DNA from 3 places in the Paenibacillus sp. FSL R7-0198 genome. Region 2 is predicted to be linked to each of the others. Evidence: predicted binding sites of a transcription regulator. Region 2 holds the regulator's gene; each other region holds the start of a gene.
What was found. The regulator Rex, encoded in region 2, represses fermentation and respiration genes when NADH is low (regulators of the CRP and FNR family bind a similar motif). The targets are predictions, from matches to a motif close to TTGTGAAATATTTCACAA.
Positions count from the first base shown of each region.

Region 1 (7,563 bases), 340 kb from region 2:
TTCTGATATTGATCTTCCTATGTTTTTGATATAAAATTCATAACCTCAAGATACATAAACTAGCACACCCATGTATATCAACTAAGTTGGTCTATACTCTCCTTGAAAATTAAATTGATAGCTTTCATCTACACGGATATATCCGAGAATACAATGTCCTCTTTCTCTGTATAAAACGCTAGAGTAGTTTTTATTGTCTGTGTTCCCCTCTGCAACCAATAATTGATCACCGTCACAGGCCAAAACAATTCCAATGTGATCGTGAGAATTATCCGTTAAGAGCTTCTCATAAATGACTATATCACCACGCTCTGGTTCAAATCCTTCTTGCATATCCTGATAAAAGAATTCTGTTTCAGCTAGCTGAGCCCAGTCCAACCAAGCACCCACCCCAGCTAATCTATACATTCGATTAGGATATCTAATAGGGAGTTTTATTCCAACTTTCATACAACAATGATATACGAATGCGGCACACCAATTGGCTTCAAGTACTTTACAGATATCAGAATCCGGCCAATACCTGCAAATTTCCTGATATCGTTGATCCCCTGAAGTACCAATAATATTTTGCCTTGCCAGCGTTTCTGCTAAATCAGCTAACTTGGAACGCCGCTCTTCAGTATTTATGTGAACTGTTTGCACATTAACATTAACGTCTGCTTTTATGTTCTCCTTCGATATCCCCAATTCAGTAAATACATTCTCTAATCTACTTATCTCTATCTTTGATAAGCTTCTACCTGGATTCTGGAAGTACATCTGAAACAGTATGGCATCTTTAATAATCTCTTCATATGGGCCATGAACTAGATGTGTATCTTCCTGATAAAAGATTGATTTAAGTATGATAGACAGTTCATCTGTTGTAAAAATTTCAGCACTGCGTAATATCGGTCTAACAGCATCCGCACTATTAGGACCAGGAAAGTCTTCAATTCCTGTTTTGTAGAAATAAAAACCGTGGAGTAACCCTGCAATCGCAGTAATTTCCGAATCCTGTACTCTTTTCATAGCAAGCATGGAAGCAAAATTAGAAACCCCATAAAGATGAACCAACATACCTTCCTTGTTATTACTTTCCTCAAGAAGCATTTCATGAACGAGACTACGAACAGTGTCCAGCCGTTTAGATTTCTTTCCTGAACTCAAACTTTGGCCTCCCTACCTTTCTTGACTGGGTCATATTCGGCTTTATTCCTAGACCCATATCTATGATGAATCTGCAATTAAAAGTAATATTAGAGAATACACTGTAATATGTAACACGCTTAAATATTATTCTTATCACTGAACTCAATGCAAAAAGGTTGCATCTCAGGTTTTAAACAATACTCTATTCTTTCTCTGAAGTTTTTCCATTCGACTTTTAAAATGGCTTCTTCAATCGGAAAGAAACCAGACTCTAAGCTCTCCGTTGATGTGATTAATTCTCCTCCTAATGGTTTGGCTAGAAATAATGTGTTACATATTGAATTCTCGATATTTTGAAATATTCCACAGAATTTGATGATTTCGATGTCGATTCCGGACTCCTCTTTTGTTTCTCTGATCGCAGCTTGACTTAGGGATTCTCCTTCTTCTACTTGACCACCTGGCATTTCCCATCCTCTTCGCGGTCCTCTAATAAGTAATAATTCATTTTGTTCGTTGATCACAATTGCAGCGGCAGATAAGATATGTTTTGGAGGGCTCATTTATTCGACTCCTTATAAAGAGATTGGATATGAATTGAAGTTCTTTATTCTAATACGAAGCCATTAATCCTTCTTTGACAAAGTGAGCGTATAGTTCTTGCCATCATAATTATTTACATTTTCAATGTGTCCTTGTAAATGCCTATAATAACGTTCAGAATTTTCATTATTCCAATTCCAGAAATGCGCGCCATTACATATAATTAGTCTTTCAAACCATCTCTCAAAATTCATATTTACCTTAATTACGCTATCAATGAACAACATTTCAGTCCAATACAAATAGCTAGAAAATCTATCAATGCATTCATTCGTATTTATAAAAAGCATATCTCCATTATCCGAACCTATTGGAATCCAACCCTGCGGTATCATGCTAACATAATCATAATCAATGTACACCTGTCGAATCATGCTTAAGCTATACAATTGGATCCCCCCTCCGTAAAAAGGATGCACGAATAGATCTGCTCCATTATGATTTAGTAAAAAAGCTTTATAGTCCCAAGGAATAACTAAATTTAACTCTTCAAATAAAGAATCGATCTCCTGATTAGATGAACCCGGATAAAACGTAAATCTTGCAGGCTCACTATAACCAGTTGAACCTTGTATTAATAATGAATTATTACTATCTAATCTTTTCTTCAAACCCTCTAAAGTTAACTCAACTATATTGAAGATTTCCGAAGATTCCATAAGATTTCATCCCTTTGCTTAAAGTTATCGTATACAGGTCTTGAGTTCACGACTTCCTCCGAATTAAGCTCAATCGCTAGTTGCTATGTGGATAGTGCGTGCGGTTGTGTTCGTGTGAACTTACTTCTCTAATGCACTCAACAGATCAAGATTCAAATGACTGAAACGGTACATTTTTTAATCTGAAAGAACATGATTTATAGCCAGACTAAAAGAAGTTATATATCCCATCTTCAAAATAATTGTATTCTTCGTCCGTTATTCTTAACTTTCCATACCCTTTATAAAATATTTCTCTATCTCTTTCATTATCAAAAGCATTATGTTTCGGTCTAATGGCTAACGCTACATCATATCTTGGATCGCCATAAGCTGCTCCTGCCCAGTCAATAACTCCAACAATATTGCAATCATTAACTAGCACATTATCTATAGTAAAATCTCCATGGATGAAAGTGTTATCTATTGGTTTTGGTCTTCCTTCTTTCAACTGTTGAAGTAGTTCTTCTGATCCGTCTACAGCAAAGTGAGTAAGATTATATTCTGCTTTATTAAGCATTGTCTCTAACCAAGGAGTGTCATTGTTCAATAATTCAACAGGACAAGAGCATTCATGTATTTTCTTTAAACAAAGCCCAAAGTTAAAAATCGCTTTTTCTTTACTTTGGAGGTCAGGCATCGTAGAGAGAAATTCTCTTAAACTTATTCCATCAATGTAATCCATCAGAAGCCATCTCGATGTGTCCTCAATATGAAATAAATATGCCTTTGGAACAGGGAGTCCGGTATGGTAAAGGTATTGGAGCACCTTATAATCATCTAATAACCATTCATTATAAAGATCGTTTTCTGTCTTCTTGATGACGTACTTTTGATCAAACGTATCCAGTATAGCCACAGTAGAAGTATGACCTTGCTTAGTAAAAGTGATTTTCTGAACTTTCCCTATATGTTCTTTTATTTCATTTGGGAGATCCTGAATATTCACGTTCATGGTTTCATCCTTTCTACTCTCTGATGCCCTTTCTCTTTCAGATAAAGTCAAAAAAATCCACATTTTGAGTGATTTACCTTAATTATTTCTATAATAACCCATACTGCAATATTTGCGTAGTACATTTAAAAGCGCATACATTTCTCTACAAATCAAAAAGAACCCTCCCGCAGGAGCGTTCTCTGTGAATGATCCGTGAATCATAAGCCTATGCGTACATTAGATCCATAAACCCGCGAGTTACATCTTCACCTTCGGCTGGTTCGGGCTGGTCTGCCTGTGCGTGTTCTGCCATGCAAGCCTTCACTGCTTCCTCTGTGGTACAACGATTCGCATCGTCACATGTGTAGCATAATTGAAGCATATATCTGGTTAATTCATCCGCCTGCGTGAATTGAGTTTGACCGTTGGTTATCATCTTCATCACTCCTTCTCTTGTTGAGTTAAATATATCACCTTCTAGTGGATTTATTTGTGATTTATTTCACAAACTAAACAAAAAAAGAAAAGGAACCCTCTGGCTCCTCACTTTCCTTATCTATTCACATCTACAACACTCTACTTTTAAAGCACTTTCCAATGTACACCGCCGTCCACCGTTTGCAATAACAACGATCTTTTAGCATCTGTATTTTCAACCAGTATCCAGCCAAGCTTGGAGGTAACCATCTGCATCTTCACAATTTCAGGATAGTCTTCGAGAATTTTCTCCAGTACACTACTTGAAGGAAGAGCGCTCCATGTTTTTCCCGCATCCTTGGTGTAGTAGGTTATGCCCTTTTGCATCGCCCAACCTTCTAAAGCGTTCAGAAATACCGGTGAAAGGTTACGATTCGGACCCGTTTGTTTGTTTAAAGTGAAATTGGACAGCTTCCAGCTCTTTCCTCCATCGGTGGTAAAGAATCCATTGAATGTCGTGCTCTCCCCTTGGGAACAGGACATTGATATCCAGGCTGACTGCGCTTCACGTCCAAAAAATTGTGGTGAACTAACACTGAAATTACCACACCCGTTGAATTTGTTTCGATCAAAAAAGGATGGTCCAGTATCCCAGTTCTCTCCGCCGTCTGATGTTACATACAACTTCGGTGTACCGAACTCAAGCGCTGTTAAGAAACCATGCTTTGGATCGGAGAAAGTCATCCCCGTTGTGTATCCACGTTTGGAAATCTCTTCTGCTTCCTGTTTGCCGTCTTCATCACTGGATGACATGCGGTTCCAAGTGATTCCACCGTCCTCGGTGAAGTGAAGTTTCTTGTCCTGTTTACCAATAGCGGTATCAACCGTGGTGAGAATCCAGCCTTTCTCAGGAGATACAAATGAGATCGCGGTCACTTTATCCGTTTTGGACAGAGAAGACAGGCTCCAAGTTACGCCCCCATTGTTGGTGCGAAGCACCATGGTATCTGTTCCACCCATGCCTTCACGAACAATCCAACCATGTGCACGATCTACAAAATAAATGCTTTGTCCATATTTAGGGTTAGCCGGAAATTGTACATTTTCCGAAGGTGAAATATTGGTCCAGGTCTTTCCCTGATCCTGAGTGTAGTACAGACGCAGCGCATTCCGCGTCACACCCCACGCCAATCCTCCGTTGTCATTGAGCAACTGAAAATCGGTCAAACGGGTCTGTATTTGGTACTTGGCCATATCTGCAGATTCTGTACTGTTCACAGGGGGAACGACAGTTAATGTCTGCCCTGTATTCCCGGCGTCCTCCTGCTGCTGCGGAGGTTCTGCTACCGGAGGTTGATCTGAGTCGGTGCATGCAGCCAATACAGCTGCTATACCTATAGACAGCAATGCTGTCTGCGCGATTTTAATCCATTGCGAACGCAAGTGGGTTCCACCTCTCTCATCCAATATACAGGCGCGCATGCCTGTCCTATGGCGTTTTATTTACGATTCATCAGAATCCACTGCTCCTATTCTACCACAAACCTTATGTAAAAGGCTCATTGGCTACGTATGCGCTGCCCGCTCCCTTTTTCCAGCTGATGCTCTAGGCTAGATGTCGCACATTTATTACCATTAATTTTATCCTAAACTGTTTTTCGACGGAATAATTGGTAAAAAGACATGAAATGTGAACTATTTTATAGACAACACTCGCTTTATACTCTCTAATCCCTTAATATGGATGGGAGTATAAACCAAAAAGGAGAGGATATGAACATGACAAATAGTGCAGCTCTGAAACCAAGTCGTGTCGTGATTGTAGGCATGGGTGCGGTGGGAACAACAACGGGATACACGCTAATGTTGAGACAGCGTTCGTCCGAGTTGGTATTTGTGGATGTGAATCATGATAAAGCAACAGGAGAAATGCTCGATATGAACCACGGTCTTCCATTTACGGGAGGCGTGAAAGTATGGGCTGGCGATTATTCCGACTGCAAAGATGCAGATATCATTATTATTACAGCGGGTGCTTCCCAGAAGCCGGGCGAAACCCGGATTGATCTGCTGAAGAAAAATGCAAGCATTTTCAAAGATATCATTGAACGTATTACTGAAGTGAATTCTCATGGTATTTTACTGATTGCAACCAATCCTGTAGATATTTTGTCCTATACTTCATGGAAACAAAGTGGATGGCCTGCTTCCCGTGTCATCGGTTCAGGTACATTGCTCGACAGCGCACGTTTCCGTTACCTGATTGGTAAGAATAAAGGGATCGACCCGCGTAGTATTCACGCACATATTATTGGTGAGCATGGAGATTCCGAAGTACCGGTATGGAGCCTGGCTAACGTTGCAGGAACAGATCTGGAATTGGATGAAGAAACACAACAGGATATCTTCGACCGTACCAAAAATGCAGCGTATGAGATTATTAATGCCAAAGGAGCAACTTCCTATGCAATCGCACTTGCTCTGGACCGCATTGTAGCTGCAATTCTCGGCAACGAAGGCTCCGTTCTGAACGTATCCACGTTGCTTGAAGATTACAATGGCGTATCGGATGTTTATCTGGGTGTTCCATGTGTAGTCGATCGCAACGGTGTGCGCGAGATTCTGCCTCTTCCGTTGAATGAATCCGAGAAAGTGGCTTTCCAGGCATCTGCTAACAAATTAAAAGAACAGATCGCTGGATTGGAGTAATCCACGTATAAAAAATAACCACCTGTATTCCTGTATTAAGGAGTATTCAGGGGGTTATTTTTTTTCTAATTTTTATTTAGTTTACATAACATTTATTCCGTCAATTCTAATCTTTGAACATTTTTTTGATTTCTGGATTTTGAATCATTCAATGTCTACAGCTACAGGGTATTACTAATTACTAATTACCAACTCTCAGTTACTCTAAATACCACATCAACTGTGTTCGAGCCTGGACCACCAATATTCAATATGGCTAAAGTTACAACCTGATTCTCCGGAAGAGTGAAATCCAAAAGTTCTTGAGAGGCCAATATTTTGGTATTCCCTGCTCCCCCTCCTGTAATGCCTTGAAACACCACTTCTCCACCTGTAATTGTTGTAGAGGTATTGTTGACTAGTAGTGCGGTCTCGCTATCAGGAATAATCGTTGTAGCTGTGGGAAAATTAACAAAAGCTCCATTTAACGTCCCTCCCACAAGCACTTGGTAACTTAGATCTACGGATGAAATAACATTGATTTCTTCCAAATTCACCTGAACCGAATTCGTTCTAGCCGAACCCGCTGGAAACACAGCTTTTCTTGTAAATGAAATTACGGGTGTTAACGTTGATGTAACATTTGTTATTCTTCTTCTTTCGGAAGTGACTCTATAGGTTGGTTCATATTTGCCGATAATACTATATTGTCTTCCACCCACAAATATACTATAAGCAGCACCGGTTCCATTATTAGCAACTTGTGCTCTTAACGGAAGATTTGGATCAACAAAGCTTGTTTGCCCTGTTGGGGAGAATCGATGAACGGTAATTACCTCTTGGGCTAACGTTACGGGATCAGGGATAACCACTCTAAATTCAATCACTCCGTAACCATACCATGTAAACACAATTTGGTATATGTTCCCTTTTGATAAGTTTAGTGTAGCTCCGCTTGGTCCTGTCCCGTTTAATGGATCTACATTCCATAAGCTTTGAGGAACTGTCGTATCAACTCCTGCTCTACGCACGGTTACAAACACCGTAGTACTGTTCACTCCAAAAAAGGCTCCGTTTTGAGTATCA
Region 1 covers NZ_JBBOCB010000001.1:698,121-705,683, forward strand. Annotated here, with positions in the region: gene MKY87_RS02830 (CHAP domain-containing protein) at 82-1,152, opposite strand; gene MKY87_RS02835 (NUDIX hydrolase) at 1,272-1,697, opposite strand; gene MKY87_RS02840 (SMI1/KNR4 family protein) at 1,761-2,396, opposite strand; gene MKY87_RS02845 (phosphotransferase family protein) at 2,605-3,384, opposite strand; gene MKY87_RS02850 (hypothetical protein) at 3,599-3,808, opposite strand; gene MKY87_RS02855 (WD40/YVTN/BNR-like repeat-containing protein) at 3,955-5,232, opposite strand; gene MKY87_RS02860 (L-lactate dehydrogenase) at 5,569-6,498, shown strand; gene MKY87_RS02865 (hypothetical protein) at 6,684-7,563, opposite strand, start outside.
Region 1: the regulator Rex is predicted to act here: its motif matches at 5,478-5,495, upstream of MKY87_RS02860 (L-lactate dehydrogenase).

Region 2 (7,563 bases):
TTTATCAATAGCCAGAGACAAATGCCGCTGTTCGATATTTAACAGGCCGTCTCTCATGGCGTATATTGCTGCTTCGTTCATCACACTTTCGAGCTGTGCACCGGAGAAACCATACGATTCTTCAGCTGTTTTCTCCAGATTAACTTCCTTCATCAGAGGTTTGTTCACCGCATGCAGTTCCAGAATATGCTTTCTGCCCTTTTTGTCAGGCAAGTCCACTTGAATGTGGCGGTCAAAACGTCCCGGGCGCGTCAGAGCGCTATCGAGCATCTCTTTGCGGTTTGTTGCAGCGATAACAAGGATTCTCGGCGTATCGGAAGAATAGATTCCATCCATTTCCGTCAAGAGCTGATTGAGGGTCTGATCATATTCACGCTGTTGACCGCCCTCACGTTTCCCCCCGATGACATCGATTTCATCGATAAATATAATAGCGTTTTCCTTATTTTCCTTGGTGGCACGAGTTCTCGCGTCCTTGAACAAATCCCGAATTCTGCTGGCACCTACACCAACATACATTTCCACGAACTCACTGCCCGATGCTGCTACAAAAACAGAATCGGTGTAATGGGCAGCAGCCTTGGCCATCAACGTTTTTCCTGTCCCTGGAGGGCCCGTCAGCAAGATCCCTTTTAACGGGCGAATCCCGAACTTCCGAATTTCTTCATGTTTGATGAGAAAGTCAAGTGCTTCACGCAATTCCTGCTTGGCACTGTCCTGTCCGCCAATTTCTTCAAAAGTGAGCTTGGAAGGTCCTTTTTTCTTCCGTTTACGTTCCTGTGCAGCGCCTACTGTAATCCCGCCACGCATTTGCATCATGAACAGCAAAGCTCCGACAAGCACCGCTGCAATCAGAATCGGAACAATATTAACACCAGTAAAAGCAAGAAAAATAATCAATACGGGAAAAAATCCGATGGCAACTTCTTTTGTCCACTTAGGCATTAGGCCACACTCCTATCTGACCGGGCACACGCGGCAGAATAATAAACTTGCTGGCATCTCCGTCTCTGAGACTGACATATACATTGTTGTCATCCATCGCTGTATTTACCTTAATTCCATTGGTCGCCATCTTTGACAACGTTGGTGTAATCTCGGTGTATTGCTTGTTCTCCATCGCCTGGGCTACGGTAAACATCGCATCACCCCACCAACTTTCCAGTGCTTCACTGGAATGATCCACAACGTCCAATTTTAGTGATCGTGTTCCAATCAGGGTCTGTCCTTCTTTGTGAATATATTGTACCAGTCTGCCCAAATCAACATCAGGTTGCAGATCCAGTTTCAATTGTACGTCATTGCGGTTAATAGTTAATTGAACGTCATTAACTCCATCGTACTGGGTAACCATCTTTTCAATCGGATTCTGCACAGCCACCTGACGATATACAAACCAACCTCCAAACAACACAACGGCTGAAATGACGGCAGTTAAAGCAATAGGCAATACTTTTAGTTTCAAGTGAATTACCCCTCCCAGATTTTGGCCCAACCTACTGGCTTATTGGTATATAAGAATATGTGCACATTGACTCCTGCGATAATTTCGACAGGTTTATTTGTTTTGAATGTAACTTTGAGTACATATCTGAGTATATCACATCGTATATACAATTTCGAAGGCGAAAATATGAATAAATTATTAATTTTAACTATTTAAATTATTTAAGTTTATGGGCAACACAAAGAACCGGTTCAGTCGGATATCCGTCTGCCGGTTCTTTTGTTTCATTCATTCTCTAGCTACGTCACTCTATTTGTTCTAGCTGTTCGGGAGTGTGTAGACCAGGTCCACCTGTTCTCCGTTGCTAAAACGATAAAAACGATAGTGGTTATGCGTACCGTCTTTATAATACACTTGCCACACATATATTCCATTCACAACTCCAGGCATGATTCGCTTAATCTCGCCGGCAGGAACTTCAGAACTGAAGCGATTGCGGATCTGCGCTTCGGACATGCCATTCTGCAGCAGCTCACTGTGTACAGCGTTTGCACCCTTAGCCGGTTGATTGTTTGCATCGAATTTAACCCAGACCATAACATCCTGGTTATCCTTGTTTTTGCCGATCAGGGTCCAGTAGATGTTGTCAGAGCCTTCTTTGTCTCCCCAGATGTACTTGCGCAATTCATCATAGGATGTAATGCCCAGTTGCTCCTGTGCTGCCTGTATGGCGAGCGCTTCTTCCTTGCGCTGGTCCTGCGTGACATGGACGTAATAACGCTGAAGTCCAAACAGAATCAGAACCAGTGCAAGCAGCGAAATCCATATCCACTTCTTTTTTTTCTTCAAAAGTCGAACTTCCTTTCCCTATGATGCTCTATCCTGCAATTAACGAGCAAGCAGACCATCAAATGCCAATTGAGACTCACGCAAAATGCGCTCTTCATCCAGCGTCAGACATTCGCCATGTTTCACCACTTGTTTCCCATCCACCCATACGTGCTCAACATCTTTGGCAGAAGCCGAGTAGATCGTATGTGAGATCAGGTCTGTATGTGGATAGAAATGTGCCTGTTCAATGTCCAAGGCGATAAAATCAGCCTTCATGCCGACCTGGAGTGCTCCGGTATTGTTCAAGAAGATTGATTTGGCTCCATATGACGTTCCGAGTAGTAACGCTTCGCCTGCTGGCACTGCCGTCGGGTCACCAGATACACCTTTGTGGATCAATGCAGCCAGTCTCATTTCCTCGAACATATCCAGGTTGTTGTTACTTGCTGGTCCGTCAGTTCCGAGTGAAACGGTAACTCCTGCTTTCAGCAACGCAGGTACACGCGCAACACCGGAAGCGAGTTTCAGGTTACTTCCCGGGTTATGGGATACAGCCACATCATGACGGGCCAGAATCTCAATCTCTTCGTCATTCAGATGCACCGCATGTGCAACCAGGGATGGACGGGAGAAAAAGCCCAGTTTCTCCAGATGTGCTACAGGACGCAGTCCATAATCAGCCACGTTCTGCTCGACTTCACGAAGCGTTTCTGACATATGTGTATGAAGAGGAAGGTTTAGGTCGTTCGCGACCTGTACAAGCTTCTCTATGTAGTCAGGAGGGCATGTATATGGTGCGTGTGGCGAGATTACGGTTGTAATGCGACCATCTGCCTGTCCATTCCACTCACGTGCAAACGCTGCCGACTCCTCCAGCTTCCGCAGTTGCTCTTCTTCCGAGCACAGCCCAATTACACCACGTGCCAGTGCTGCTCTAACGCCGGATTGCTCCACAACTTTGGCAACTTGATCCATGTGATCGTACATGTCCAGGAAAGCTGTAGTTCCGCCTTTCAACATTTCAAGCACCGATAGCGAAGTTCCCCAATATACGTCTTCTGAAGTCATTTTCGCTTCCATCGGCCACATTTTTTCCTGCAACCATACTTGCAACGCAAGATCGTCTCCGTGCCCTCTGAGCAACGACATCGCTGCATGACCATGCGTATTGATCAGACCCGGCAGGAAGAACAATCCTTTTCCATCCACTTTGGTACAATTTTCGTCTCCATCCGGCAATGTCTCACCAATATGCACAATCTTGTCATTCTCAACAACCATGTATCCTTGAACAACGTTCCATGTTGTGCCGCCTTCATTAACGGCAAATTTACCGTTGTGAATTACCCATCTATTTGTTGTCATCTTCCTCGTCGTCCTTTCCAGTCTCCAAGTAATAGGCCAAACTAAGCAGATCCGTTGTAAAGTCAGCATGGTGAATGCGGATATGCGGCGGTGTTTTTAGAATTGTTGGTGCAAAATTAAGGATCGCTTCAATTCCCGATTCAATAAGCTGATCGGCTACATTTTGGGCTTCCGTATCCGGAACCGTAATAATACCGATGCGGATGTTATCCGTTTTAACCGCTTCCGTCAATTCATTCATTGGCTTTACCGTCAAACTGTTGATTTGACTACCAATCTTCGGTCCATATGCATCAAATACAGCAACAATCTTCATGTTGTCTTTCAGATATGCGTTGTAGTTGGACAAGGCCTGTCCGAGGTTACCCGCACCTACCAGAGCTACATTAATTTGCTGATCGATTTTGAGAATGTGACGAATTTTCTCGATCAAATAGGATACATCATACCCGATCCCTTTACGACCAAAATCACCGAAGTAAGCCAGGTCTTTACGAATTTGGGCCGGATTCAGATCCAGCCTTTGTCCAAGCTCTTGAGAAGAAACAGTAGCCACCTCACGCTGGTGCAACTCGCTCAAATAGCGCAAGTATACAGGCAGACGTCGTACCACCGCTTCCGAAATTTTATCCGATTTCATTCTTGCTCCCCCTTACCAAGGCCACGATAAAATAATAGATGAAAAGATGAGCATTCTGTATAAACTCAATGATAGACGTGACATTTTATACAGAATGCTCCTTGTAATTTAGGTTATAAGTTCTTACGTGCAACTGCTCTAATCGGATACGGAAATATCTAATAAAGTTTAACGCCAAACGATAGTGTCATGCAATGATATAACGAACAAAACAACCATTATTCTTGTTCATTAGCAGGTTTTTCCAACCACTCGGTTATTCGTGGAACCATCTGCTCCGTGAGCATATGCTCCATTTTGGGACCTGGTAATGAATATAAAAAGAATTTACCATAGTACGCTTCAATCACACGTGTATCATAAACAATGACAATTCCTCTGTCCTTTGCTGTACGCACCAATCGGCCAAATCCCTGCTTGAAACGAATGACCGCTTGTGGCACGGACAGTTTCATGAACGGATTTTTCTTCTGTTCCTGAAGCAACTCACTCTTGGCTTCCACCAACGGATGATTCGGCGGTTGGAAAGGCAATCTTACAATAGCGAGACAGGTCAGCGCTTCTCCCGGGATATCTACACCCTCCCAGAAGCTGCTTGTGCCCAGAAGTACTGTTGCTTTGGCATCTTGGAACCTGCGAGTCAATTTGGAACGACTTCCACTATCAACGCCTTGACCAAGCAACGAGATGTCGTTGCCAGACAGCGCCTCCTTCAGCGGATCATAGACCTGTCGCAACATCTTGTATGAAGTAAACAGAACCATCATGCGTCCACGCGTAGCAATTGCCGTCTCTGCGAGTGATTGCACCAGCATATTAACAAAGTGCGCATCACCCACACTTCCCTTCACACTCGGGAAATCACGCGGAATCACCAGAAGTGCCTGATCGCGATAGTTGAAAGGTGATGGCAGCATCGACGTTAACAACCGATTATTCTCGGAAGCTTCCTGCAAGCCAAGCTGCTCAATCATGAACTGGAATGACTTATCTACCGAAAGCGTAGCTGATGTAAGCACAACACTTTTCTTTTTATCAAAAAACAAATCCTTTAGTTGTGCACTGACATCTACAGGTACGGCATACAGCTGGAGTGATTTACTGCGGAACTGGCCGCTGGCTTCCATCCAGTACACCGTTTTGGCGTCATCCATACGCATGAAGAAACGTAGATTCTCCTTCAATGTGGTCAGATCTTTCAGTAATCCTGTTATGTCCGTGATCAGACTATCCGATTGATAATCATCCTGATCCTCTTTCACTTCAAGCAGCAATTTGTCCCCTTTGCGAACCAAATCGCCCAGAGTCACATAGATCTGGTTCTCCAGATCCTGCAACTCCTGCCATTTTGCAGGTTTCTGAGATGCTTTCAGACGCAGTGAAAATTGCCCCGTCTCGCCCGGTGAAGCATCACTTCGTTCAGGCAACAGACCAAACAATGCATCGCTCATACGATCCCACAGTTCCTTGACCTCAAGAGCGAGCGGGAACATCTGGTCCACCATGGAGCCCCATTGCACCGAATTTTCATGCCCGGATAACTGCGAACGAAGCATAGGCAGCTGACCATTACGACTGTCTTTAAACAGGCGGGTCAGTGTATGAACCAAAGTGAAATATTTCATATGCATTCCAAGATGTTTACCAGCGACATCCTCCAGATGATGTGCCTCATCGATTACAAGACTCTCATAGGCTGGCAGCAGCTGATGCGCGGCTTTCACATCCGTAAATAATTTGGAGTGATTGGTGATTACGATATCAGACAACCCTGCCTCATGTTTGGCACGATGGTAGAAACATTTGCGGAACCATGGACAGGATCTTCCCAGACATGATTCGGATTCGCTCTGTACGGTCTCCCAGAAGTCCCCTCCGCGTCCGCTAAGGTTAAGTTCCTCATCATCTCCGGTTTCGGTCTGCGTAAGCCAGACGATCATCTGAGCAGCTGTGAAATAATCCTCTTTAGGTGTGGCGAATTCACGTTTATTGATTTTGTGTTCAAATTTGCGCAGGCACAGGTAATGTCCACGTCCTTTGAATACAGCAGCCTTAAACGGGAACGGAACCACTTGAGTCAGCATCGGAATGTCCCGCTCTCTCAATTGCTCCTGCAGATTGATCGTATGCGTGCTGACCATAACTTTCTGTTCTTGCTTCACACTTTCGTAAATAGCAGGCAACAGATACCCTAGAGATTTACCGGTACCCGTTCCAGCTTCGATCAAGAGATGTTTCTCTTCATCCAGGGCTTGCCTTACACTGCTGAACATCTGGGTCTGCGCTTCACGCTCTTCGTAATGATCCAGTGTATCCTTCAGGTTCTCCCGAACCTGGTCCATAAACTGTTCGAAGCTTACACCATCGAGGGGGTTAGCCTCCCGCTCATCGCGTGGTGCACCAATGTCGGTCCAATCACTTACATTAAGAGCAAGCTGACGATAATAGGTATGTCCGTCCAGATCCTGAATCGGCTCTGCTTCCTTCTCACTGCGCATCCCGTCCAAAAACCAGCCCAAGTCACTGTCTTCTGGTGCAAACAGGTCACTGAGGCGCTGAATCGTTATGAGCGGTAATTCCTTTAACTCATCCAGACACTTGAGCAGCACATAGGCTGTCGCCAGTGCATCACTGTCTGCCTGGTGAGGGCGATCATGTTGAAATCCAAATTCGGAAGACACATAACCGAGTTGATAAGAACCCAGTGATGGGAATGTAATCTTCAGAAAATCAATCGTGTCCAGAATACGGCCAGTGAACGGCAAATAACCGCAACGGTCAAGAGCATTCTGCAAAAAGTGAAAATCAAAAGCGACGTTGTGTCCAACTAGCACCACATCATTAAGCAGCGGAACCATCTCCATCATCATCTCTTCGAGTGAAGGAGCGTCCGCTACATCTTCATCGGTAATACCCGTCAACCCCGAAATAAACGGGGGAATCGGTACACCAGGGTTCACATAAGAACTATATATTTGAGTTATGCTGTAGTCATGATCTATGATGGCAAGTCCGGCCTGTATAATCTCACCGTCGGACTGCGTGCCGGTTGTTTCGAAATCCAATACGGCAAATTTCATTGCAATGTACGGTCCCTTCCATTCCAGTCTATGTTACAGCATAGCAAAAAAAAGGGGATTTGAAAATTAACTGACAAAAAAGCGGTGTCCCCGCCGCTATGCCAAAGGAGGGAACACCGTTTTTTTGTCGCCGAATTCCCGCTTAATGAAGGGTCGTCAGCTGATTAGCATATTGCAATTTTCCCCTGTTCAACCTGCAA
Region 2 covers NZ_JBBOCB010000001.1:1,035,553-1,043,115, forward strand. Annotated here, with positions in the region: gene MKY87_RS04240 (AAA family ATPase) at 1-945, opposite strand, end outside; gene MKY87_RS04245 (hypothetical protein) at 938-1,465, opposite strand; gene MKY87_RS04250 (DUF5590 domain-containing protein) at 1,766-2,296, opposite strand; gene MKY87_RS04255 (amidohydrolase) at 2,336-3,643, opposite strand; gene MKY87_RS04260 (redox-sensing transcriptional repressor Rex) at 3,630-4,283, opposite strand; gene dinG (ATP-dependent DNA helicase DinG) at 4,502-7,363, opposite strand; gene MKY87_RS04270 (tetratricopeptide repeat protein) at 7,506-7,563, opposite strand, start outside.

Region 3 (7,563 bases), 2.7 Mb from region 2:
TTGCTTGGCAGATGTACATGCGGATTAGAAACATATCCTCGTACTTCGCCTTTGGCATTGGCATCGGCTACAATCTGTCCGATTGGCCCATCGCCGTTGACTTGTACCGTTAACTTCTCTTCCCCTTTGAGCATTGCACCCATAATGGCTGCTGTTGTAACCGTACGCCCCATGGCAGCTGTAGCCGTGGGAAACGTATCATGTCTTCTGCGTAGTTCCTCAACCAGTTCTGTAGTTTGGACAGCAAAGGCTCTTACCTTTCCATTCATTGCTGTACCACGAATTAACCGGTCATGCTTGTTGTTGTTTTCCAAGTCATTCAGCCTCCTTTGGCGTATCGCCATAATAGTTGTAACACAGAAAAAACGGCACAACACTTAAGCTGTAATCTCAGCCCGCTGTATGCCGTCTCTATGCTCACCTTTCCCGGTTCCGCTCATATATAATACGCAGCCCTTCAAGCGTAAGCAGCGGATCAACTTCCTCTATACTACGGGTTTCTTCTGCGATAAGTGTAGCGAGACCACCCGTCGCGATAACTCTGGGCTTCGCACCCATCTCCTCGCGAATGCGTTCTACAATACCGTCTACCTGCCCTGCATAGCCAAATATAATACCTGCTTGCATGGCATGAATAGTATTACGGCCAATGACCTTTTTAGGTTTCTCCAGCTCTATACGAGGCAGCTTGGATGCCCGCTCATATAGCGCTTCAGTGGCGATCTGAATGCCAGGTACAATAGCTCCCCCCAGGTAGTGACCTTTTTCGTCAATACAGTCAAAAGTCGTTGCGGTACCGAAATCGACCACAACGAGAGGGCCGCCATATTTCTCAACGGCTGCCACTGCATTAACAATACGATCTGCACCCACTTCACGAGGGTTCTCGTATCGCAGGTTCAAGCCAGTTTTGATGCCAGGCCCGACGAGTAAAGCTTTTTTGCCTACATATTTCTCACACATCGCTTCGATGACATTCACCAGTGGCGGAACCACAGATGAGATGATGACACCTTCGATGTCACTTGCCCTGATGCCGGACATATGAAATAAATTATAAATCAATACGCCGTATTCATCCACTGTTGACTGACGGGATGTACTCAGACGAAAGTGGTGCAGCAATTCCCGGCCTTGATATACGCCGAGCACCATATTGCTGTTCCCCACGTCTACAACTAGAATCAAAGGGGTTCACCCCTCTTTCTTTTCATTTAAATCCAGGCTGATATCCAGGCTCTCAAAAGAATAGGTTAACCTGCCGACCGAAATTACATCCACACCACTCTCTGCAATACCACGAATGGTCTGGAGAGATACGTTACCGGATGCTTCAACCTTCACATGAGGAGCCTGTTCACGAATAAGCTCAACTGCTTCACGCATCCGCTCTGGATGCATGTTATCCAGCATAATGATATCTGCCCCGGCTTGCAAGGCTTCTCTCACCTGCTCCAGGTTTTCAGTCTCCACTTCAATTGTCATCGTATGTGGAATAACTGTTCGCGCACGCTGTACCGCCTCGGTGATTCCGCCTGCACCCTTGATGTGGTTATCCTTTATCATAACAGCATCGTACAGTCCAAATCGATGATTCGCTCCGCCACCCACGCGCACTGCGTATTTCTCAAGTAATCGGTGACCCGGCGTTGTCTTACGTGTATCCACGAGCCTGGTCTCAAGACCATCCAGCACATCTACGTAGGCACGCGTACGCGTAGCAATTCCGGACATACGTTGCAGCAAATTGAGTGCCAAACGTTCCCCCGTAAGCAGTGAATGTGTACTTCCCTCTACCTCGGCCAAAATCGTGCCATGGGTAACCTTGTCTCCGTCTGTTACCTTCGGTGTAAATACAAGATCAGGATCAACAACCTGAAACACAAGTTCAGCTACGGTCATGCCTGCAATAATACCATTGTCTTTGGCGTGTATAATGGCCTTGGATTGGTTGCCTGCCGGGATCGTCACACTTGTTGTAACGTCACCTGCACCAACATCTTCACGAAGCCAGTTTTTGATTGATTCGATAAGCCCTTCATTATATCCGTTCAGTATCATGACATCAATTCCTCCACAATCGCTTGTTCTCGCTGCTGCAGACTATGCTTCTGCCACACGATATCATCACGTGCCGGGAAATCCTCTCGATAGTGAGCCCCCCGACTCTCTTCGCGGTGTAATGCTCCGCTGGTAACTAACCAGGCACAGGTCAGAAGGTTGGCATACTCCAGCTCTTCCTTATGAGTGAGTATCTGATCAAAAAATTGCAATTCCTGTTGCAGCTTGTCCATGGCCTTCTGCAGGTCCTCACCATTCCGGCGCAAGCCTACCTGACGAACCATCATTTTCTGTAATCGTAAGCGTCTTTCGGATACCGGCTTTTGCTCTTCCATGATCTTGTTGATCTTGCTATTCATGGTTCCAGATGAAGGCGCACCCGCTCTTACTTGTAATGAACCAAGCTGAGGAAGAGATTGAATACGATCAACAATTCTCCGCCCAAATACAATCGCTTCTGATAAAGAGTTGCTTGCCAGGCGGTTAGCTCCATGTACTCCTGTAGAAGACACCTCGCCACAAGCAAATAATCGAGAGATGCTGCTCTCTCCACTCAAATCCGTTTTCACTCCACCCATCATGTAATGGGCAGCAGGTGCAACGGGAATCCAGTCCGTTGTCATGTCTAATCCATAACGCATACAAGTCTCATATATGGTAGGGAACCGATGCTTGATCATCTCTGGCTGTTCATGCGTAATGTCCAAATACACAAAGGTACTGTTGGTGGACTCCATCTCACTAACAATCGCTCGTGCCACGATATCGCGTGGTGCTAGTTCAAGCTGGGCATGATAACGATCCATGAAGCGTTCGCCCTTCACATTGCGCAGATATGCTCCTTCGCCGCGTACTGCTTCTGACACAAGAAAACGCGGGGCCCCCGGGTAACAAAGAGAGGTGGGATGAAATTGGATGAATTCCATGTCACGCACGATAGCACCAGCCCGATAAGCCATCGCTACACCATCGGCAGTAGCTACGTCGGGGTTCGTTGTGTATCGGTATAGTTGTCCTGCCCCACCAGAGCAAAGAACGGTTGCCTGTGCCTTCACGAATACTTGCGATCCGTCATCCTTCTGAACCAGTGCGCCAATGCATTCCCCTCGCTCTGTAATCAGGTCAACAACAAAATGCTCATCCCATACTTCAATCCCAGGATGCTCATTCACTTCGACAGCAAGTGCACGTACAATCTCATATCCCGTGGCATCCCCGTTGGCATGCAAAATACGGCGGTGGCTATGCGCACCTTCCTGCGTCAATGCCAACTCGCCGTTCTCCAGATCAAACAAAGTACCTAAACGAATCAGTTCCTTCACTCCGTCCGGACCCTCATTCACCAATACCTCTACCGCCTCGGAGCGGCATAAGCCCGCTCCTGCAACAAGTGTGTCCTGCAAGTGGTATGCAGGTGAATCATCCTCAGCAATAACCGCAGCGATTCCTCCCTGCGCATATCTGGTGTTACTTTCAAGTAATGACTTCTTCGTGATCATTAATACACGTTGTTGTTCACTTGCCTTAATGGCAGTAAACAAACCAGCAATCCCTGAGCCTATAACCAATACATCCGTCTCTACCATGGGTAGCGCAGACAGATCAAAATCAACTAAATATTGCGGTATCATGTTATTCACCTGTCTTGGAGCAAGAGTAGCGCATCCTATTTTACCAACAACATGCGCTCTAGTGATTCTCTGGCTTTGTCGGCAACAACCGGTGGCACGTAGATTTGCGGCTTCATCGTTTCCAGGCATTTCACCAGTTTCTTCAAGTTGTTCACCTTCATATTGGGACATACAAGAAACTTGGTAGCAAAGTGGAACTGTTTATCCGGACTATCCAGACGAAGCTGATATCCTGTACCATCTTCGGTACCTACGATAAATTCCTTCGCTGATGAATTTTTGCAATACTCCAGAATAGCTGTTGTGCTACCTACAAAATCACCCATCTCTACAACCTCAGGTCGACACTCTGGATGAACAACAAACTCTGCATTTGGATGCTTGGCTCGCATCTCCACGACATCTTTGACTGTGAGCATATCATGCGTGTTGCAGTAACCTTCCCAGATAATCATTTTCTTGTCTGTATGCTGCTGCACATAATGTCCCAGATTTTTATCAGGTACCCAGATAATTTCGTCAGAATCCACCGATTGAATAACCCGAACCGCATTCGCTGAAGTACAACAGATGTCAGTCTCAGCCTTAATCTCAGCCGAGGAATTGATATAAGTAACAACCTTGGCGTTAGGGTGTTGTGCTTTCAATCTGCGTAGTCCATCCACGTTCACCATATCTGCCATCGGGCAGCCCGCACGTTCATCCGGAATAATAACTGTTTTGTTCGGCGCCAAAATTTTAGCGCTTTCACCCATAAAATGAACACCACAGAAAACAATCACATCTGCATCTGTTTGTGCTGCCTTCTGGGCTAACAGAAACGAATCTCCGCGGAAGTCAGCAACCTCCTGTACTTCATCACGTTGATAATAATGGGCAAGAATAATGGCATTACGTTCCTTCTTCAATTCCATCAGCCGCTCACGCAGCTCGCGGTTCATCTCAGCCTTGCGCTCTAAAGCCAGAGCTTCCACCTGTGATCCTCTCCTTTATCGGGACAGCGTCATGCGCTGTTTCGTAGGGCTAACCTAAGTCGTTAACTTCGCTTGAGAAACGAATCACAAGCGGTTTAACAACTAATTTACACAACGTTCACGACTCTGTCAATAAATGAAAAAGGCCCAGTACAGCGCCTTAACCACCTGTTTGCTAACTGGTTCGCCATCTAACTCCCGTTTATCTTTATCTATCCTCTTTTGAAATAATGGATAAAAAAAGAGAGCCCGAGGGCTCTCCTGATTTCACCTGCTGTCCTAGCCAGATGTATTATGCATTAAGACGTTGGCTTCGTTCCGCCATCATCCGGGTTATTGTTATTACCCTTTTCCAGATTCGGAGCTTCGTTTGGGATATCTCCGGCTGGTGGCTCAGGCGTTTCATCTTTACCTTGAATACGGACACGCACATCACCGATGTTGTCGATGATTGGCTCTCCGCCTTCAGTTGGTGTGCCTTCACCATCATTGTCGTTCTCTGCTTTTGGAGTTAAGGAACCAGTTTCGATCAATTGCTTGATCTGATCCATTTCCAAAGTCTCTACCTCAAGCAAAGTTTGAGCGATCAGATGCATCTCTTTTGAATGTTTAACAAGCAAGTCCTTACATTTCTCATAACATTCATTGATAAAGCGTTGCATTTCCTGATCAATCTCATACGCAATGGAATCCGAGTAATTCTGTTCATGACCGATATCCCGACCAAGGAATACCTGTCCTTGTGAACTTCCGAATTGCATAGGTCCCAATTTCTCACTCATACCGTATTCCATAACCATGCTGCGAACAATACCTGTCGCTTGCTGGAAGTCACTGTATGCACCAGTACCAATCTCTCCGATGAACAATTCTTCAGCTACACGACCTCCGAGAAGTCCGGTTACTTTATCCAACAGTTCCTGCTTGGTAACCAGCATACGGTCTTCTTTTGGCAACATGATTACATATCCACCCGCACGTCCACGTGGGATAATGGTCACTTTATGTACCATATCAGCATGTTCCAGGAAGTATCCTACAATGGTATGGCCTGCTTCGTGATAAGCAACGATTCGTTTCTCACGATCACTGATGACACGGCTTTTCTTCTCCGTACCAACGATGACACGGTCAATCGCTTCGTCAACTTCTTTCATGGAAATATCTTTACGATTACGACGTGCTGCTAGCAATGCCGCTTCGTTCAAGAGATTCTCCAAATCTGCCCCAGAGAAACCTGTTGTACGCTTCGCGATAATATCCATCTTCACATCTTTAGTCAGTGGTTTATTACGGGAATGTACTTTCAGGACAGCTTCACGACCTCTTACATCAGGGCGGTCAACCGTAATTTGACGGTCAAAACGTCCTGGACGCAGCAAGGCAGGGTCCAAAATATCTGCACGGTTCGTTGCAGCTACGATGATAATACCTTCGTTAGCTCCGAAACCGTCCATTTCAACGAGCAACTGGTTGAGTGTTTGCTCACGCTCATCGTGACCACCACCAAGACCAGCACCACGCTGACGTCCTACAGCATCAATCTCATCGATAAAGATGATACATGGCGCATTTTTCTTCGCATTTTCAAACAAATCACGTACACGTGATGCACCGACACCGACAAACATTTCAACGAAGTCGGAACCTGAAATACTGAAGAATGGTACACCCGCTTCACCGGCTACGGCACGAGCGAGCAACGTTTTACCTGTACCTGGAGGGCCTACGAGCAATACACCCTTAGGAATCCGTGCACCTACTGCTGCGAATTTACGAGGGTCCTTGAGGAAGTCTACAACCTCAACAAGTTCCTGTTTCTCTTCGTCAGCACCCGCAACATCTTCAAATGTAACCCGCTTCTTCTCTTCGTTATAGAGACGAGCACGGCTTTTACCAAAGTTCATTACTTTACCGCCGCCGCCTTGAGCCTGATTAAACAGGAAGAAGAACAGCAGGAACATAATGATCAAAGGAATAAAGGAAGTCAGCAACGTCAACCAGATGCTGTCACCTTTCATTGGCTCCTGATGATATTGGAAATTGTTAGTTTCACTTGCAGCTACAAGCTCACTAATTGCCTCATCCGTAGGAGGAATATACGTTGAGAAATTTTCTGATTTGGCGCCATCAGGTGCCTTCTTGTATTGACCGGTCACGAGATACGTTTGACCGTTGAATTGAACCGTCAATTCAGAGACATTGTTGGCTTTGATCGCTGCACGCAACTGATCATATCTAGGATTATCGGTGGCTTCGCCGCCATTGCTGACGAACTGGACTATCCCCACCACAACTAAAAAAAGAATCAAATAAAAACCAGAATTCCGGATGAACCGATTCATCCCCTACCTCCTCTCGAGACACTTTAATTATTTTAACATAGCCCGACATGGCTTCTCAACAGAAGCCAAGAACAGCTCAAGGCTTGGGTCGGGCAGGATATTAGCTACTATAGACTTCCGGCTTCAAAATCCCGATATAGGGCAGGTTCCGGTACTTCTCCGCAAAATCCAAACCGTAACCAACGATGAACGCGTCAGGAATGTCAAAGCCTGTGTAATGAGCTTCCAACTCAACTTTACGGCCTGAAGGCTTGTCGAACAGCGTAACCACACGCACCGATTCGGCACCGCGGTTTTCTAACAGTTCAATCAGATAGCTGAGTGTAAGTCCGCTGTCGATAATATCTTCGACAATCAAAACTTCCCGTCCTTCAACGGATACATCCAGATCCTTAATGATTTTGACAACACCGGATGACTTGGTGGAAGCGCCGTAACTGGATACCGCCATAAAATCCATTTCAACAGGTACCGTTATGTTTTTAACCAAATCAGCCATAAATATAAACGCACCCTTGAGCACACAAATGACCAAAGGATTGCGGTCTGCAT
Region 3 covers NZ_JBBOCB010000001.1:3,746,692-3,754,254, reverse strand. Annotated here, with positions in the region: gene hslO (Hsp33 family molecular chaperone HslO) at 1-344, opposite strand, end outside; gene MKY87_RS16160 (type III pantothenate kinase) at 418-1,188, opposite strand; gene nadC (carboxylating nicotinate-nucleotide diphosphorylase) at 1,195-2,061, opposite strand; gene nadB (L-aspartate oxidase) at 2,058-3,692, opposite strand; gene nadA (quinolinate synthase NadA) at 3,728-4,666, opposite strand; gene ftsH (ATP-dependent zinc metalloprotease FtsH) at 4,966-7,011, opposite strand; gene hpt (hypoxanthine phosphoribosyltransferase) at 7,112-7,563, opposite strand, start outside.
Region 3: the regulator Rex is predicted to act here: its motif matches at 4,739-4,756, upstream of nadA (quinolinate synthase NadA).